4 regions of the Actinoplanes oblitus genome follow, and region 3 is predicted to be linked to each of the others. Evidence: riboswitches for the same ligand, from Rfam matches in the RefSeq annotation. Region 3 holds a riboswitch; each other region holds the start of a gene.

Region 1 (4,642 bases), 2.6 Mb from region 3:
AGCACCATCCCGGCGATCCCGGCACCCATCATCAACCGGAACGTCCAGAACGCCACCGGGATCATCGGCACGTAGCTGCCCGGCCCGAACTGCGTCACGTACTGCGCCTGGAGGTCGTCGATCCCCTGCACGGTCCCGTCGAACGACCCGGTGCCCAGGAAGGACAGCAGCCGGGGGATCTCCACGGTGAGGAACGGCTTGTCGTGCCCGAGCTTCCCGAGTGCGAGCACCGAGAACGGCGCCCCGGTGGTGGTCTCGTAGAGCGCCTCGGCGGCCGCCATCTTCATCGGCTGCACCGCCGTCATCACCTTGCCGAGGTGGTCACCGGTCAGCGCGGTGAGCGCCCCGCCGATCAGCGTCAGCCACGCGCCGAGCCGGGCCAGCTGCCGGAAACCGGCGTCCGCGGACAGCCGCCACACCCCGATGGCGAGCAGCAGGCCGCCCCCGGCCATCGCCGCGCCGGCCATCGTGTGCGGGAACGCGGCGAGCACCACCTCGTTGGTCATCAGCGCGGCGAAGCTGGTCAGGTGCGCGCGCCCGGTGGCGGCGTCCAGCTCGTAGCCGACCGGGTTCTGCATGAAGGAGTTGGCCGCCAGGATGATGTACGCCGACAGCAGTGTCCCGGCCGCGACCACGACGATGGTCGCCGCGTGCAGCTTGCGGGGCAGCCGTCCCCAGCCGAAGTACCAGAGCGCGAGGAACGTCGCCTCCAGGAAGAACGCGAGCATCCCCTCGACGGCGAGGGTCGGCCCGAACACGTCGCCGTAGAACTTGGCGAACGCGCTCCAGCCGAGCCCGAACTGGAACTCCTGGACGAGCCCGGTGACCACGCCGACCGCGAACGTGACGATCAGCAGCTTGCCGACGAACTTCGTCAGGTCCTGATACCTCTGCTCGCCGGAGCGCAGCCAGGCCAGATGCAGCCCGGCCGCGACCGCCGACAGGCTGATCGACAGCGGCACGAACAGGTAGTGATAGATCGTCACCACGGCGAACTGCAGCCGGGTCAGGTCGAGCACGTCCATCGGGTGTCCCCTCTACGACTCTTCGTAGTAGATACTACGAGACGTAGTACTACTGGCCCTAGTAGGATGGGTCACATGGCACTTGGAGATCTTGAGCGGGAGGTCATGACGCAGTTGTGGGACGCTCCCGAGCCGCTGACAGTGCGACAGGTGCACGAGAACATAAGTAAGAGTCGGGATCTGGCGTACACGACGGTCATGACGGTCCTGGACCGGCTGTCGAAGAAGAAGATGGTCGTCCAGACAAAGGCCGACCGGGCGTACCGGTACGCCGCGGCGCAGACGCGCGAGGAGATGACGGCGGCCGTCATGCTCGACGCCTTGAGCGCGTCACCCGATCGGGACGCCGCGCTGGCATACTTCCTCGGTCAGCTACCGCCCGGCGCGATCCGAGCCGCCCTGGACGCCACACCGAAAGAGACGTGACAGCACTCCTCCTGGGAGCCCTCGGGCTGACCCTCTCGCTGGTCGTCCCGGGCATCCTGGCCGGCGCCCGCTGGCCGGACCGTGCCCCGGTCGCCGCCGTCCTGCTCTGGCAGGCGCTCACCCTGACCGCTGTGCTCTGCGCGCTCGGGGTGGTGCTGGCCGCCCCGGAGGAGCTGACCCGGGCGGCCGGTGCCGATCACCCGTGGACCGTCGCGGCGCTGCTGTTCTCGCTGGCGGTGGCGGCCACCATCGTGATCCGGCTGCTGATCTCACTGATCCGGGTGAGCGTCCGGGCCCGTGCCCGCCGGGAGCGGCACCGGACCCTGGTCGACCTGCTGGACCGGGTGGAACGGCACCGGGAGCTGGGCGGTGCCGAGGTGCGGGTGCTGGACGGGGCGCTGCCCCTGGCGTACTGCGTGCCCGGCCGGGAGCCGCGGGTGGTGCTCAGCGACGCGGTGCTGCGGATCCTCGACCGCGAGCAGGTGGACGCGGTGCTCGCGCACGAGCAGGCGCACCTGCGGCACCGGCACGAGCTGGTGATGGAGTCGTTCACCGCGTTCTACCGGGCGGTGCCGCGCCCGCTGCGGTCCCGGGCGCCGCTCGACGCGGTGCACCTGCTGCTGGAGATGGTGTCCGACGACGCTGCCCGGCGGCGTACCGGGGCGGCCCCGCTGCGCGCCGCGCTGGCCCGGCTCTCCGACGCCGTACCGCTCGCGGAGGAGGTCCCGGACGACCCGGCGGGTGAATCCCGCTCCCGCAGGCTTGCCCGGCTGACCGGTCCGGCACCCACCTCGACGGGCCTGTCGGTGCTCGCCGGACTCGCCGCGGCCGGTCTCCTGGTGTTACCCACGGTGATCCTGGTGGTGCCCTGGCTCGGCCAGGCCCTGGAGGCGTGGCCATTCCGGTCACTGTGAGTGCCGGGCGCTGTGCGCGCGGTTTCGCCGCGCGGGCAAGCTTCATTTGCCCGCATGATCCGAGTACGGTGGTCCCCGGTTCGGCAGCCCCCCATCGTCCATCCGGCCGATCTGACGAACCACCGCCCAATCGCCGCGACGGCGAGCCGGGGACCCAGGTAGGTGGGGTGAAGCCGTTGGAGAGCGGCCGGGCGTGCTTCCCGCCCGAACCCGTCAGCTAACCCGGTCGGCGGCCGAGTGGAAGAAAGGACAACGCACCTACGTGAAGCGCGTACTACGCGGCCTGCTCTGTGCGGTTGCCGCTGCCGGACTCGTTGTCACCGGACCTGTCGTTGCCCACGCCACGCCCTCGCCGTCCAGCGTCGAGGACCAGATCGACAAGCAGTGGAACGAACTCGAGCCGGTGATCGAGGACTTCAACGACACCCACGGGAAGCTGCTCAAGCTGCAGAAGCAGCAGAAGCAGCTGAACAAGACGCTCGCTCCGCTGCAGAAACAAGTGGACGTGGCACTGGCCGAAGTCCGCGGCCTCGCGTCGGACGCCTACATGCAGGGTCCGCCGAGCGCCATGGGCGCGATTCTGAGCGGTTCGCCGACCGGCCTGACCGAGAAGCTCTCGCTCCTCGAGCAGCTGGCCGCCAACCGCCGCGAGTCGATCAGCGGTGTCGTGAAGCTGCGCGACAAGTACGCCGCTGACAAGGAGAAACTGGACGCTCTGGCGTCCGAGATCGCCACTCGGGACACCGACCTCAAGACCAAGAAGTCGGCGATCGAGAAGGAGATCACCGCCCTGCAGAAACTGCGGGTGAAGGCGTACGGCAAGGCCGACGACGGGCCGTACAAGACCGGGCCGTGCCCGGTCGACTACACCAACGACATCGGTGGCCGGGCCGCGCAGAAGGCCTGCGACCTGATCGGCAAGCCCTACGTCTTCGGTTCCGAGGGTCCGGACAGCTACGACTGCTCGGGCCTGACGAAAGAGGCGTGGGCGTCCGTCGGCGTGCACCTCGAGCACTACACGAAGGATCAGTGGGGTTCCACGAAACCGGTGAGCCGCAGTGAGTTGAGACCCGGTGACCTGGTCTTCTACTACTCCGATGTGCACCATGTGTCCATCTACATCGGTGGTGGCATGGTGGTGCACGCGCCGCACACGGGCGACCACGTGCGGATGGCGACCATCGATCGTGGTCCGATCGCCGGCTATCGCCGGCCCGCGGGCTAGGCCCTCGGTCCAGGTGACACAACCGCTCCCGGTTTCCGCCGGGAGCGGTTGCTTTTTCAGACCCTTCGCGTACGGCGGGAAGCCCCGGCCAGCACCTTGCGCAGCAGCGCCGCCAGCTCGTCGCGCTCTCTCGCGCTCAGTGGCGCCAGCAACTCGTCCTGGATCGCCGCCGCCCGCTCCGCCAGCTCGTGCGCCCGCTCCCGGCCCGGCTCGGTCACCGTGATGACGTTGCGCCGCCGGTCGCCGAGATCGGGGGAGCGCGCCACGTAGCCGTCGGCGGCCAGCTCGTTGAGCGCGCCCACCAGGTCGCTCAGGTGGACGCCGGTCCGTCGCCCGAGGGCCGCCTGGCTGGCCGGGCCGTCGGCGATCAGCGACTCCAGCAGCCGGTAGTGGTAACCGCGCGCGCCCACCTCGGCGAACCCGTCGCCGACCAGCCGGTGCGCGTGCGCGGCGGCCTGTGTCAGCAGCCAGCTCGGTAGATGGTCCATGTGTCCACCATAACATTGGACGAACTAACGTTAGGCCGACTAACGTTAGCCGCATGAATGAATTCCGGATCCGGCTGCCGCAGTCCGACCTCGACGACCTCACCGACCGGCTCTCCCGCACCCGCTGGCCCGACGAGCTGCCCGGCGCCGGCGACGAGTACGGCATCCCGCTCGCCCGGGTTCGCGCCCTCGCCGACCAGTGGCTGACGTTCGACTGGCGCGCCCACGAGACCGAGCTCAACGCGTACCCGCAGTTCGTCACGGAGATCGGCGGCGACCGGGTCCACTTCATGCACCTGCGCAACGCCGACCCGCACGCCCTGCCGATAGTGCTGACCCACGGCTGGCCCGGCTCCACCGTCGAGTTCCTGGACGTCGTCGACCGGCTCGCCGAGCACTTCCACGTGGTCGTCCCGGCCATCCCCGGCTTCGGGCTGTCCGGGCCCACCACCCGGCGCGGCTGGAGCCAGCAGCGGGTCGCCGGAGCCTGGGCCGAGCTGATGGCCGCCCTGGGCTACCGGCGGTACGGCGCGCAGGGCGGCGACTGGGGCTCCGGCATCTCCC
Region 2 (4,642 bases), 190 kb from region 3:
GGGCGCGCTACAACGCCGGCCACGGCGACCGCGACATCCGGGAAACCCTCCGCCGAGCACTGGACCTGGCCGGGCCCGGACGCGACCGCACCGCCGTCGACCTGGGCTGCGGCGCCGGCCGCGAGACCCGCGCCCTGCTGGAGGCGGGCTGGCGGGTGCACGCCTACGACAGCGAACCCACCATGCTCTCCGCCACCGACCGAACCCACCCGGCCTTGACCGCCCACCTGCTCGCCTTCGAGCAGATCACCGAGCTGCCGCCCGCCGACCTGATCTACGCCGGCTACGCGCTGCCCTACCAGCCCCGCCACTCGTTCGATCGCTTGTGGACCCTGATCCGCGCGGCCCTGCGCCCGGCTGGCCTGATCGCCGTCGACCTGTTCGGCGTGCACGACGCCTGGGCCGGCTCGCCGAACATGACCTTCCTGACCGCCGCCGAAGCCGCCGCCCTGGCCACCGGCCTCACCACCGAACACTGGCACGAGGAGGACGAGGTGGGCCCCGCCTTCAGCGGCCCCAAACACTGGCACGTCTTCGAACTGATCGCCCGTCGCCGCTGACCCGCGTGCGCCGGCCACCGGACGAATCCCGGCAACGGTCCCGATGGCTCGCTGAAGGACCCGGAGAAGACGCTGACGCCCCGATCGGTGGCCGGGACCCGGTCGGTGGCCGGGACCCGGTCGGTGGGGCCGAGACGCCAGCCGTTGAAGGCGGAGAGGCTCACTGCGACGGTCATTTTCAGGTCGGCGGCCCATCGTTCAGCGACGCGTGACGACCGGAATGTCCAGTTTCTCGATCTTCGCCCGCCTACCCCGCCGAACCCGTCAGCCCGCCCTCCCCCAAGGGGGTAGCCCCCGCAATCAGTGTGGCGGAAGTGCGGCCGGGCGGACGGGCGGGCTGTGGACAAAGCTCAACTGTGGACAACCGCGGCGATCCGCCGTCAGCAGCTACACCTTGCGAGCGGTGATCTCGAAGCCAGCCGCCCGGAGCCGGTTCACCAGGGCGTCGCCGATGGCCGTCGCCGGGGTGAGGACGCCGCCCTCCGACGGCGGGAGGGCGTCCCGGTCCAGGACCAGGGCCAGCGCGGACTCGCCGAGCATGACCGCTGTCGCGGCGTAACCGGGGTCGCCCTTGGCGCGGACCCGGGCCGTGTACCGGGCGCCGGTGGTCGTCGTGGTGAAGATGTCCATGGTGAAGTGCCCGTTCTGCTGGACCTTCTCGCTCGGGCCCTCGCCGGGCTTGGGCAGGACGCGGTCCAGCAGGTAGCGGGTGGGCGGCACCGCGAGGCCGGCGACCAGGGCGCCCAGGCCGAGCTTGGTGCCGATGGCCAGGAGCGGGGAGAGCGGCGAGGCGCCGACGCTCATCGCCTCGCGATATCTGAAACCGCGACCGTACGCCCAGCCGCGCAGCGCGTTGGTCCGCCGCACCACCCGGGTGTTGTAGGAGGCCATCACGAACGGGGCGAGCCGGCCCCGCAGTTTCGGGTGCACCTCGGAGGCGGGGATCGTGTCCATGTCGCTCTGCCGGCCCAGCTTCGGCTCGGCGTGCCGGTCCGGGCTCAGCGAGTAGGGACTGCCGGCCACCTTGCGCAGCGACGGCTCCTTTTTCAGTACGTCGACCTGGTTGCGCATCGAGTCGATCGTCCCGCCGCTGAACCCGCCGCTCATGCTGGTCACCACCAGCGTGGTCTCGGTGAGTTCGCCCGCGCCGTCCTGTTCGACCCGCTGGTGCAGCACGTGCACGCCGAGATCGGACGGAATGGAGTCGAAGCCGCAGGAGTGGACGATCCGCGCACCGGTGCTGCGAGCGAGCTCGTGGTTCTCGTCGATGCTGTCCCGGGCGAACAGCACTTCTCCGGTCAGATCGACGTAGTCGGTGCCGGCGGCGGCGCAGGCGTGCGCGAGCGGACGCCCGTACTTGGCGTACGGCCCGACCGTCGTGATGACCACGCGTGTGCGGGCGGCGACCGTGGCCAGCGCTTCGGCGTCCGCGGCGTCGGCGATCAGGACCGGCCAGTCGACGTTCAGCCGGGACTTGACGTCCGCCAGTTTCGCGGCGGAGCGCCCCGCCAGGGCGATGCGGGTGCCGGCCGGCGCGTGCCCGGCGAGGTGTTTCGCCACCAGTGCCCCGACAAAGCCGGTGGCGCCGTAGACGACGACGTCGAAGTCTCGGGGGAGATCGCTCATGGTCGGAGATTGTGCACCCTATGCCTGGCTCGTAGGCAACCCGTGGGTAACAAAGATCGCGCCATGCAGCCAAAATGCGTCTGTCGCCCCGATCGCGCCCAGGGCAGAGGCGCACGGTGTGCGGGAGGAGCGCGCCCGGGCCGCCGATCACGCCGGAACGGCATGCGGGTGAAACTCCAAAAAGCAGGCTCTCTTTACCCACTGCGGACGCTGACAATCCCGCCCCGTCGGGCTTTTCCCCCGCATGGTGGACCACGGTGGTGGCAAGTCCCGGCGCGACTCAAGAACTCGGGGAGTTAGTCACACAAAGGAAGATCAAAGCGGCTAATTTGTGAGAACAAAGTCACCGGCCCCGCTTCCGGTCTTGGTCAGTTCCATGAAGCGGTGGCTACCGTCGACAGTCCGCAATTCGCGGACACCGTGGCCGGAACGCCGAGTCCTGCCTGCTGGTCACGGTCAACAACCCACAGGCATGGAGCGGGGGACCCACAGTTCCTCGGCGCGCTCTCCGGAGCGCACCTCGGGGTGAAGCCGCACTTCAAGCGGCCGGGCTCCTCGGCCCGAACCCGACAGCTCACCTCGCAGGCGTGGAGGAAAACTTCATGCTTCACCTGAACAAGCGGGTTCGTCGTGCCCTGTCCCGGCGAGCCCAGTCCCCGCGCGCCCTGAATCGGCCCGCACAGAGCAAGCGCACCACTCTCAAGCGCACTCTCGGCATCGCCATGGCCGGCCTGGCCGGCGCCATCGGCCTGCTCGCCGTCGAGGCGTCCCCGGCCAGCGCCGCCCCGAACGTGAACTGGGACGCCGTGGCCAAGTGCGAATCCGGTGGAAACTGGAGAATCAACACCGGGAATGGCTATTACGGCGGTTTGCAGTTCAGCCGGGGCACCTGGCGGGCGCACGGCGGCAGCAAATACGGCTCCACCGCCAATCTGGCCTCCAAGAGCGAGCAGATCCTGGTCGCCGAGCGGGTGCTGCGCAACCAGGGCATCGGTGCCTGGCCCACATGCGGACGTCGCGGCCTCACCAAGGCGCGTAAGAGCACGTCGGTGGGCCCCTACCGCCTGGCGTCCTACACGACGCCGCTGAAGGCGACCCGCACCTACGTGGTGAGGCGCGGCGACACCCTGTCCGGCATCGCCGCGCGTTACCGCGTCAAGGGCGGATGGAAGGCCCTTTACCGCGCCAATGCGAGTCGCCTGAGCAGCCCGAACCGGCTTCGGGTGGGCCAGCCTCTGGCGATCTGAGGTCAGGACCGACCCAGCTCCGGGTGGTCCAGCACGCGCAACCAGGAGCCGTCGGGCTGACGGCGGACGACCTGTGCCCGCGCCCCGGCTCCGTCTTTCGGCGGGGTCGAGGTGAGGGCCAGGTCGCCGCTGATCAGCGTGGGCAGCGGGGTCTCGGGCTCGAAAGCCGGCATTTTCGGCAGGAGCTCCGCCCACAGCTTCTGGATCGCGGCGCGGCCGACGGTCTCGCTGCCTGGCGGATAGGCCATCACGGCGTCCTCCTCATACAGCAGCGCGAGGCCCTCGGCGTCTTTGGCATTGGCGCGCTCGACGAACAAACGGGTCAAGTCCTCCGGGTGCATTGCCTTCTCTCGTTCGCTCATGACTCCACCTTGCCGCGCGTGGCTCCACAAGTCCAACGAATGGTTTTCATACCTACTACAATCAGGACTCATGGATCTGCGGCAGCTGGAGTACTTCGTCGCGGTCGCCGAGACCGGCAGCTTCACCCGGGCCGCGACCCGGGTGCACATCACCCAGTCCGGGGTGAGTGCCCAGATCAAGGCGCTGGAGCAGGAGCTCGGCGCGGAGCTCTTCGACCGCAGCGGCCGGGTTGCCCGGCTGACCGAGGCCGGCTCGGCGGCGCTGCGGCACGCCCGGGCGGCACTCGATTCGACACTGGACCTGCGGGACGCGATCGACGACGTCAAGGGGCTGGTCCGGGGCCGGCTGACCATCGGGATGGTGATCGGCTGCGAGGTGGCGCCGCTGTTCGACGCGCTCGCCGGGTTCCACCGTGAGCATCCCGGCATCGAGCTGGAGCTGGCCGAGGCGAACTCGGATCACCTGGTCGCCGGGGTGCGCGCCGGCAGCCTCGACGTCGCCCTGGCCGGGCTGGCCGGCGAGCCACCCGACCATCTCGCCTCCCGGATCATCGCGAGCGAGCGTCTGGTGGCGCTGACCGCGCCAGGCAGTGAACTCGCTGCTCGGGGCAGTGTCACTGTCACCGGGCTCACCGCGTACGAAATAATCTGCCTGCCGGAAGGGACCGGCATCCGGGACGTTCTGGATCGGGCCTTCGCCGGGGTGACCGGGCTGCGACCGGCGGTCGCGCTCGTCGCCACCTCGCCGGACACCGTGGCCGGCCTGGCCCGCCGCGGCCTGGGGGTCGCCGTGCTCAGCGAGTCGATTGCCGCCGCGCATCCGGACCTGGTCAGCATCCCGGTCGAC
Region 3 (4,642 bases):
GAGACGTTCGTGCTGCCCGCGCTCACCTACACCCAGCCCTCGGCGGCGGCGGACGTGCTGCGCTGGCGGCACTCGACGCTGGACCTGGCCCGGGAGCGGGCGCAGACGCTGGGCCTGCAGGGTGCCGCGTTCCCGTGGCGGACCATCCGCGGCCAGGAGTGCTCCGGGTACTGGCCGGCCGGCACCGCGGGCTTCCACATCGCCGCGGACATCGCCGACGCGGTCCGGCGCTACGTCCAGGCCACCGGCGACTACGACTTCGAGCGTGAGGTCGGCCTGGAGCTGCTGGTGGAGACCGCCCGGCTGTGGCGCTCGCTGGGCCACCACGACCGGCACGGGCGGTTCCACATCGACGGCGTCACCGGGCCCGACGAGTACACGGCCGTGGTGAACGACAACATCTACACCAACCTGATGGCGCAGCAGAACCTGATGACCGCGGTGGAGGCCTGCAAGCGGCATCCGGACCTGGCGCGGCGCTTCGGGGTCGACGACGAGGAGGCGGCCTCCTGGCGGGACGCGGCGGCGGCCGTGCACATCCCGTACGACAAGGAGCTCGGCGTCCACCAGCAGTGCGAGGGCTTCACCCGGTTGCAGGAGTGGGACTTCGAGAACACCCCGCCGGAGGGCTACCCGCTGCTGCTCAACTACCCGTACTTCGACCTGTACCGCAAGCAGGTGGTCAAGCAGGCCGACCTGGTGATGGCGATGTACATCCGGGGGGACGCGTTCACCCCGGAGGAGAAGACCCGGAACTTCGCGTACTACGACGCGCGGACGGTCCGGGACTCGTCGTTGTCCGCCTGCATCCAGGCGGTGATGGCGGCCGAGACCGGGCACCTCGAGCTGGCCCACGACTATCTGGGCGAGGCCGCCCTGATGGACCTGCACGACCTGCACCAGAACGCGCGGGACGGCGTGCACGTGGCGTCGCTGGCCGGCTCCTGGATCGCACTGGTGGCCGGCCTGGGCGGGATGCGTGACTTCAACGGCCAGTTGTCGTTCGCGCCGCGGCTGCCCAGCCGGATCAACAACCTGGACTTCTCGCTGCTCTGGCGGGGGCTGCGGCTGCGGGTCAACGTCACCGCCGAGGAGGTCACCTACTCGCTGCGCAACGGCGGCGGCTCGGCCCGGCTCACCCTGCTGCACCACGGCAAGGAGATCGAGGTCACCCAGGTCCGCCCGGTGACCATGGCGATCCCGTCGGCCGGGCCGGCCGGCCCGGCACCGGCGCAGCCGGCCGGGCGTGCCCCGGTGCGGCGCGCGACGCCGCACCACTGAGACACCACGAGAGAACGGCCCCCGCCCGGACGGGTGGGGGCCGTTCTCATCAGGACTGACGTGACTACAGCAGCGACACGTGCACGTGGTCGGTGTGATCACTCGGACCGTGGTAGGCGTGCCAGTTGTTGGTCGCCGGGAACCAGATCTGCTTGTACCAGATGACGTAGTAGATGCCGAGCCGATCGGCGTTGCGCACCAGGAACGCGGTGAGGTCGTTGCCGTACCGCATCATCTTGGCGTTGCCGGTCGCCGACGAGAAGCCACTCTTCTGCAACGACCAGTCGCAGGCGCGGCCCTTCGGGTGCTCGAACGGGCCACCGTCGCGGTGGCAGCCGACGAACATGTTGAAGCCGGCCTTCTTCACCTCCTTGTAGAGGTGCAGGGTGCGCTTGGTGATGCAGCCGTCGGTGGTCGGGTCGTCCTGGTTGCAGGACTCCGGCGAGAAACCGCCGTCGGAGTTGCGCGGTGCCGGGGCGGCGGTCGGCGACTTGGCGTCGACGAACCCGGCGGTGATGGTCTTGTTGATGCCGGTGCCACCGCCGAGCAGTTCGAGCTGGTCCTCGGCCGAGTCGTGCAGCTTCTTCTGCACCGAGAGCTGCTGCTCCTGGTTCTTGACCTCGGCGTCGAGCCGGGTCTTGTCCGCGGTGATGTCCTGCAGCAGGGTGTTCAGCTCGTGCAGTTTCTCGTCGTGCAGCTTGTTGATCTCCTCCAGGCTGACCGCCTTGTCCAGGAAGTCGGCGGAGTCGCTGGCCCGCAGCAGGAAGCTCAGCGAGCTCAGGTTGCCGACCTGGTACTGCTGCTTGGCGATCGCGTTGACCTCGGGGACCAACTGGTCGCGCCGAGCCTCGGCGGTCTTGATCTGGGCGGCCAGCTGGATCTGGGTCTTCTTCGATTTCGCGACCGCTGCCTTGGCGTTCACGAACCGGCGGTTCGTGGCCTCGATCTGGTCGGAGAGGTCGTCGCTCGCCTCCCCTTCCTCAGCGGTCGTGCCGCTGCCTCCAGGGGCAGCGTGTGCCGGGGTGATCGGGGCCACGAATATGGCGGCGGTCACCAGCGGCGCCAGGGCAAGCGTCAGCCACCGGCGGGGACGTGCGGTCATCAACAATCCTTCCTTGTCACCGCCGACCGGGTTAGCTGACGGGTTCGGGACGGAAGCTATCCCTACCGCATGACGCGGATTCACCCCACCTACCTGGTTCCCCGGCTCACCTTTCGGTGATTAGGCGGCGGCCTGCCGGCAACTCGGGGGCGGTGCCGTCCTGGCAGGACCGGCGGCAAGCTTACCTGAGATAGCACGGGACATCAGGGTCCGGAAAAGGGCCAAAATAGTTACCGCACAACGACTTTCCGTAAGCGCATCACGACTGGTGACTGCGCCGTCGCGATGGGTGTGAGAACTGTCGATTCGTCGATCCGCTGAGGTATGGTCGTCCCGGTTCCCAGCCGGGAACCGCCGCCTAATCGCATAACGAGCGAGCCGGGGATCCATTTTTCTTCCGGGGCGAATCCGCATCCCGCGGTAGGGACCTTTCCTTCATCCCGAGCCCGTCAGCTAACCCGGCCGGCGGCCGACGGGAGGAAACAGCCAGTGCAGCATGTGACTGCGCGGCGACGATGGGCTGCCTTTCTAGCGCTCGTGGTCGCCGCATGTGGGATCGCCGGGGTCGCCGGACCGGCAGCCGCGGCGCCCCGGCCCCTGGCCGCGCCGGGGGAGTCCGGTGACGACGGCGAGGGTGGCAAGAAGGCCATGCTCGACAAGCTCGAAGAGGCCTCCAAGGGCTACCTGGCGGCCAAGGCGAAGCTCGCGAAATCCAAGCAGCAGCAGACCCAGCTGGCCGCCGAGCTGAAGAAGCTGGACGCGGCCCTCGGCCCGCAGCAGGTGACGCTCAACAAGTACGCCGAGCAGGCGTACACGATGGGCCGGCTCGGCCCGATCAGCGCGCTGCTCGGCGCCGACTCGTCGGCCGGCTTCCTGGACCGGGCCCAGCTGCTGACCACCGTGGCGGCCCGGCAGAACCAGGCGATCGCCGACCTGAAGAACACCCGGACCGACCGGCAGACGGCCAAGACCGGGATCGACGCGGCCATCATCGACCAGCAGAAGCAGGTCAACGTGATGGCCAAGCGCAAGGCGCAGGCCGAGAAGGCGCTCAAGGACGCCGATCAGGGCGACGCCGCCGATGACGACTCCGGCGGGGGCAGCAGTGCGGACGCCGACAAGCCGAGCGGCAACCTGGACGGCAGCTGCGTGCCCGACCCGACGACGGACGGCTGCATCAGCCCGCGCCTGCTGTACGCGATGAAGCAGGCGCAGAAGGCCGGCTTCACCCGCTACGTCGCCTGCTACCGCCCGCAGAACAGCGGGGAGCACCCGAAGGGCCGGGCCTGCGACTTCGCCGCCGACAAGAACGGTTTCGGCGGGGTGGCGACCGGGGCCAGCAAGACGTACGGCACCAACCTGGCGAACTACTTCATCCACAACTCGGACACGCTCGGCGTGCTCTACGTGATCTGGTTCAAACGGATCTGGTTGCCGAGCAGCGGGTGGAAGTCGTACAGCGGGGCCGGTGGCACGCCGTCGACCGACCACACCAACCACGTGCACCTTTCGGTGACGTAAGTCTCAGATCGGGAGCAGGCGGTGTCCGGCCATCTCCAGTTCGCCCTCGTGCCGGACGTTGACCGGGGTGCTCAGGCCGGACGCCGCGTCGTGCAGGACGACCGAGGCGCCGTCGATGCGATAGGTGCCGATCGCCCGCTTCCGGCGGCCGGCCACCTCGCCCGCGTACGTCCCGTCGGTGCGCAGCCGCAGCTCGACCGTGCCGTCCGGGCTGCGCCAGGCGCCCACGACGGCCGCGCCGGTCACCACCGTGGGCCGCGCCGGAACCGGCCCGAGGCCGGTGTCCGGCGTGCGGGCCATGGCGATGGCGAGCATGGCGGCGGCGTCCAGGACGGTGGTGTCGACGCGGGGGGCGTGCGAGAAGTGCTGCATCGGGCCGGCTCCGAGGGGTGGGTGGCGGGAACGCCCTTTCCCTTCGGTCCGGCGCCGGGCCGGTGCAGCACTCCGCCGGTTGCGACCCGGTTATTTCCCGGCGCCGGCCTTCAGCGCGCCGAGCACCGAGGCGGCCAGCTTCTCCAGGTAGTCGTCGCTCATCGGTTGCCGGGAGACGGCCAGCCGCCAGTAGAGCGGGCCGAGGATGAGGTCGACCGCCACCTCCGGATCGGTGTCCTCGGGCAGCTCGCCGCGGGCGATGGCCTGGCCGACCAGTTTCTCGCCCACCGACTGCTGGTGGGTGCGCAGCACCCGTTGCAGGGTCTCGGCGATCTGCGGGTTCCGCGCCGCCTCGGCCATCAGGTC
Region 4 (4,642 bases), 1.5 Mb from region 3:
TGCCGCGGGCGGCCGCCCGGTGCGCCAGGATCAGCAGGTTGCCCCGGTCGCCGTAGGTGGAGAGCAGATCCGGGTAGATCCAGACGATCCGCAGCGTGCTGTCGTTCATGCCTTGACCTCGGTGTTGGGTTCAGTTGACACGGTCGAGCACCGCGCGGATGTCCTGGAACGCCGTGTAGTTGGCGATCACCTCGAGGCGGCCGGGCGGGACCGCCGCCAGCGCCTGGTCGAAGCTTTGTACGTGCTGGAACGGCACCCGGTTCACCTCGAGCCGGACGGCCAGGTCGTACGCCCGGTCCCCGGTGATCAGCACCGGCCGGTCGCGCAGCGGGGCGAAGTCGACGTCCCACAGCCACGAGGTGTCCAGCCCGTCGGGGTCCCGCGCGTTGATCGAGAGCAGCGTCGGCGCCTGGTCGGCCATGTCGAACGCCTCCAGCCAGCTCGCCGGGTTCTTGGCGAGCAGCAGCCGGATGTTGCGGCCGTCCCGGTCGACCTGCGCGTACCGCCCGGCGATGGAGGTCACCCGGGAGAGCCGGGGGAGGGCCTCGATCGGGCGGACCCCGAACTCACCGGCGACCGCGAGGGCGGTGGCCGCGTTACCCAGGTTGACCTTGCCGGGGAGCTGGAGCTTCACCAGGTGCCAGTCGCCGCGCGGGTCGATGACGCCGTCCTCCTCCACCACCCACTGCGGGACGGGGCGGCGCAGCGGGCAGCCGGTGCACCACCAGTCACCGTCGGCCCGCTCGATCGGGTGCCCGCTCTCCGGGCACACGAACGAGTCGTCGTGCCAGCGCTGACCCGCGCTGAACCAGGTGACCTGTGGGCTGCTCACGGCGGCCCAGACCACCATCGGGTCGTCCGCGTTGGCCACCACCCGGATCTCGGGGTGGCCGGCCAGCGCGGTCTTCCACAGCTGCGCCATCATCGCCACCTCCTTGGCCCGGTCCAGCTGGTCGCGGGAGAGGTTGAGCAGCGCCACCACCTTGGGCCGGGTGGAGTCGATCACCTGGGCCAGGTAGTGCTCGTCGACCTCCAGCACGGCGAACGGGGTGTGCCCCTCCTTCGCCAGCGCGGAGGTGTGGCCGGTGGGCATGTTGGCGCCGTACCCGTTGGTCGCGACCCGGCCGAGCACGCCGACGGCGGCCGCGGTGAGGCGCGTGGTGGTGGTCTTGCCGTTGGTGCCGGAGACCAGGGCGACAGCCCGGCCGGACGACAGGTGGGCCAGCAGATCCGGATCGATCTTGAGGCCGATCCAGCCGCCGATCACCGATCCGTCGCCGCGTCCCGCGGCCCTGGAGAGCGCGGCCGCGGTCTTCGACGCAGTGGTCGCGACTATGGCCCGCAGGGGCATCTTCCCGTCCGTCACGCCAGCGAGGGTACCGGACCCCAGGGTTACGTCGAGTTGCCGGAAGGCCCGCGGCTCAATGGCAAGGGTTCAGCCCCGTGGGGATTACCACGTTTGCGCCGCTGAGTCACCGTTTCGGGATCCCTAGGGGATTACCCCGGGAGAAATTGTGTGTTCTGGTTCACTGGCTCCATTCGACGGAATGTAGTTGATCAGGTGCTCCGGGTAATGACATTTGTCTTGTGGACGCAACAAATGGGACAGCAATCGGTGTGCCGAATACGCTGGGTGACTAACTGGCGTCTGACGATCATCGGCGAAGTCGGGTACCAAAGATTCACCGGCGGCAACCGCTCGCCGGTCGCGCCGCACCGGTTCACGCCGAGCCCTGCCCCGGGCTGGTCGACGCGACCACGCAGTTCCAGAAAGCTGACAAGGCATCAGGGGGCAGGGACGGGGAACCCACTTTCCGGTCCGCACCACAGCGCCGTGCCCCACGACGGCGTACCGGTTCGGACCTTGGGGTGAAGCCACCACGGTGGCCGGGCAAGCCTTCCCGCCCGAACCCGACAGCTAACCTCGCAGGCGTGCCGGAGGGATTTCTCAACCGTGCACGAACACAGTTCGAGCCGTGGCCGCCGCATGTCCGGCGCCGGTACCATCGCACTGTCCCTGGGTCTCTGCCTCTGCGCCGGCCAGCTCGTTGGAGCCTCGCCGGCGGCCGCGTCCACCACCCCGGTCGCGAGCGCCGTCACCGCCACCACCGCGGCGGCTGCCAAGGCCAAGCCCAGGTTGACCGCTTCGGTCAACAACCGGAAGCTCCCCTGGGGCTCCACCCTCAAGCTCACCGCCAAGGTCATCGACCCGCGCACCGGCAAGGTCGCCAAGGGCACGGTCCGGCTGCAGGCCTGGCGCTCCAGCAAATGGGTCACCTGGGACACCAAGACCGTGCGCAACGGTGCGGTCACCCTGGCGGCCCGTCCCGACCAGAAGGGCGTCGGCTCCAGCGTCTACGTCCGCGCGCTCTTCACCGGCAGCGGCTACCAGCAGACCGCCTCCGGTAAGGCGAAGATCACGCTCAAGGCCAGCGGGGCCAAGATCCTCGCCGAGGCCAAGAAGCACAAGGGCGCGCTCTACCTGTTCGGTGCCGCCGGGCCCAAGCGGTTCGACTGCTCCGGGTACACCAGCTACGTGTACAAGAAGGCGGCCGGCAAGAGCCTGCCGCACAAGGCGAACTCGCAGCAGAAGTACGGCAAGGCGGTCAGCAAGTCGAGCAAGCGCGTCGGCGACCTGATCGTCTTCCGGTCCGGGTCGTACGGGTACCACGCGGGCATCTACGCCGGCGGCGGGTACATGTACGACTCGCCGCACACGGGCGCCCGGGTCGGGAAGCACAAGATCTACGGCAGCAACTACGTCGTGCGGCGCCTGGTCGCCTGATAGCGCGTAGTAAGTAAGGACACACCGCCAGTGGGGCGCGACCCGGATCGGGTCGCGCCCCACTGGCGTTCCCGGGTCCGGAGCGTGGTCCGGCCCCGGGGTCGCGGTCCTGGCCGCCGGTTACGGCCGTGGTCGGTCGCCGGTGTGGTTGCCAGGCCAGGGTGGGTCAAGGCTCCGGCCGTCAGTCGCGGTCCGTGGTCGGTCGCCGGTGTGGTCGCCAGGCCAGGGGGCGGTGGGTCACGGTCCTGGCCGCCGGTTGCGGTCCGTGGTTGGTTGCGGTGTGGTCGCCAGGCCAGGGGGCGGTGGGTCACGGTTCCGGCCGCCAGTCGCGGTCCGCTGGCGCCCTGGTCAGGTCGAGGTGTGCAACGGGTTCCGGTCCGCTGCCCGCTCCCCGGCCGCAGTCCGACATTCCCGGTACGCCCGCCCTTCGGCAGCGCCGCCCCCGCCTCCACACCGTGCGGCTGGTCGTGGGGGTGGTGTCCGGGCTTGGGATGGGGCCGTGGTTGCCAGCTCGGGTTTCTGGGCTGGTGGTGGGGGCGGTGTCCGGGCTCGGGATGGGGCCGTGAGTGCCAGCTCGTGGTTCTCGGCTGGTGGTGGGGGTGGTGTCCGGGCTCGGGATAGGGCCGTGAGTGCCAGCCCATGGTTCTCGGCTGGGCATGGGGGTTGTGTCCGGGCCGGGGATAGGGCTGTGGAGACCAGCTGGGGGTTGGTCCGGGCGGCGGGGGCTTTGGGCGAGGTGATGACCAAGGGCTCGGCAGGCACAACGGGGGAAGCACCCGTGCCGCCGGGACGAGCATGGTGGTTCGGGGGCCGGGCTCCGGGGTGAGGCGCAAGACGGTGGTGATGGCCTCGGGTCGACCTTGGATGCTCCACCTAACCGGGTCGAGCCGCGCACCAAGGCTCTAACCAACCGGGCCGAGGCGCGCACCGAAGGCTCCACCCAAGCGGGTCGAGCCGCCCGCCGGAGACTCCACCCGACTGGGTCGAGCCGCGCACCGGAGACTCCACCCAACTGGGTCGAGCCGCCAGCCGGAGGGGCCACCTAACCGGGTCGAGGTGTGCGCCGGAGGTTCCACCCGGCTGGGCTGAGGTGTGCGCCGGAGGCTCCACCTTCCTCCCTCGCGGGGCTCCACTTTCCTCCCCGCCGCGCTGGGCGAGGGGCTGAACTGCCCTTTTCGGGCGGAGTTATCGACCCCGCTGTGCCGGATGTCGGAAACCGGACCTGGTGGATCATGCTCTGGCCCTCCACTCGGCGCCACCGCCTGTGAACTGGGATTACGTCCGCGAAAACGGCTCGCGAGCAGTCCCTTTCGGGTTGCAGGTGGAGGGAAGTGGAGTAGAGTGGGGCGCAGTGGCAGGACCGAGGGACCGAACCGAGAGCCTGCCGGCCCGAGTTGACAGACGGTCCACTCCTCCGCGATGGAGCGGCCGTCCCGGCAAAGGGGTGGGGGCCGATGTTCCTCGGCACGCACACCCCTCGGCTGGACGAGAAGGGCCGGCTGATTCTCCCGGCGAAGTTCCGTGACGAGCTGGCGGGAGGTGTCGTGATCACGAAGGGGCAGGAGCGCTGTCTTTACGTGTTCCCGATGCCGGAGTTCCAGCGCATCGCGGGCCAGCTGCGCGAGGCGCCGGTGACCAACAAGGCCGCCCGGGCTTACAGCCGGGTGTTCTTCGCCAGCGCCCACGACGAGGTGCCTGACAAGCAGGGCCGGGTCACCATCCCCGCACATCTGCGGGAGTACGCGAGTCTCGGCCGGGATCTCGTGGTGATCGGGGCCAGCACCCGGGTCGAGATCTGGGACAAGCAGTCCTGGGACGACTACCTCTCGGCGAGCGAGGAAGAGTTCGCCGACATCG

What was found. A riboswitch is a leader RNA that binds a small molecule or an ion and turns the genes downstream of it on or off. The one in region 3 is predicted to bind cyclic di-AMP.
Region 1: another riboswitch for cyclic di-AMP. It lies ahead of Actob_RS13245 (C40 family peptidase); the one in region 3 lies ahead of Actob_RS01760 (coiled-coil domain-containing protein).
Region 2: another riboswitch for cyclic di-AMP. It lies ahead of Actob_RS02550 (LysM peptidoglycan-binding domain-containing protein); the one in region 3 lies ahead of Actob_RS01760 (coiled-coil domain-containing protein).
Region 4: another riboswitch for cyclic di-AMP. It lies ahead of Actob_RS08545 (C40 family peptidase); the one in region 3 lies ahead of Actob_RS01760 (coiled-coil domain-containing protein).

The regions. Positions count from the first base shown of each region.
Region 1 covers NZ_CP126980.1:2,958,970-2,963,611, forward strand. Annotated here, with positions in the region: gene Actob_RS13230 (cytochrome ubiquinol oxidase subunit I) at 1-1,025, opposite strand, end outside; gene Actob_RS13235 (BlaI/MecI/CopY family transcriptional regulator) at 1,101-1,451, shown strand; gene Actob_RS13240 (M56 family metallopeptidase) at 1,448-2,365, shown strand; cyclic di-AMP (ydaO/yuaA leader) riboswitch at 2,479-2,612, shown strand; gene Actob_RS13245 (C40 family peptidase) at 2,628-3,590, shown strand; gene Actob_RS13250 (MarR family winged helix-turn-helix transcriptional regulator) at 3,647-4,078, opposite strand; gene Actob_RS13255 (epoxide hydrolase family protein) at 4,132-4,642, shown strand, end outside.
Region 2 covers NZ_CP126980.1:572,793-577,434, reverse strand. Annotated here, with positions in the region: gene Actob_RS02560 (class I SAM-dependent methyltransferase) at 1-560, shown strand, start outside; gene Actob_RS02555 (saccharopine dehydrogenase family protein) at 948-2,186, opposite strand; cyclic di-AMP (ydaO/yuaA leader) riboswitch at 2,615-2,789, shown strand; gene Actob_RS02550 (LysM peptidoglycan-binding domain-containing protein) at 2,789-3,433, shown strand; gene Actob_RS02545 (YybH family protein) at 3,436-3,774, opposite strand; gene Actob_RS02540 (LysR family transcriptional regulator) at 3,866-4,642, shown strand, end outside.
Region 3 covers NZ_CP126980.1:383,121-387,762, forward strand. Annotated here, with positions in the region: gene Actob_RS01755 (glycoside hydrolase family 65 protein) at 1-1,281, shown strand, start outside; gene Actob_RS01760 (coiled-coil domain-containing protein) at 1,346-2,383, opposite strand; cyclic di-AMP (ydaO/yuaA leader) riboswitch at 2,389-2,520, opposite strand; cyclic di-AMP (ydaO/yuaA leader) riboswitch at 2,729-2,867, shown strand; gene Actob_RS01765 (coiled-coil domain-containing protein) at 2,921-3,904, shown strand; gene Actob_RS01770 (hypothetical protein) at 3,908-4,276, opposite strand; gene Actob_RS01775 (TetR/AcrR family transcriptional regulator) at 4,367-4,642, opposite strand, start outside.
Region 4 covers NZ_CP126980.1:1,855,106-1,859,747, forward strand. Annotated here, with positions in the region: gene Actob_RS08535 (type 1 glutamine amidotransferase) at 1-109, opposite strand, end outside; gene Actob_RS08540 (Mur ligase family protein) at 131-1,351, opposite strand; cyclic di-AMP (ydaO/yuaA leader) riboswitch at 1,763-1,948, shown strand; gene Actob_RS08545 (C40 family peptidase) at 1,988-2,785, shown strand; gene mraZ (division/cell wall cluster transcriptional repressor MraZ) at 4,240-4,642, shown strand, end outside.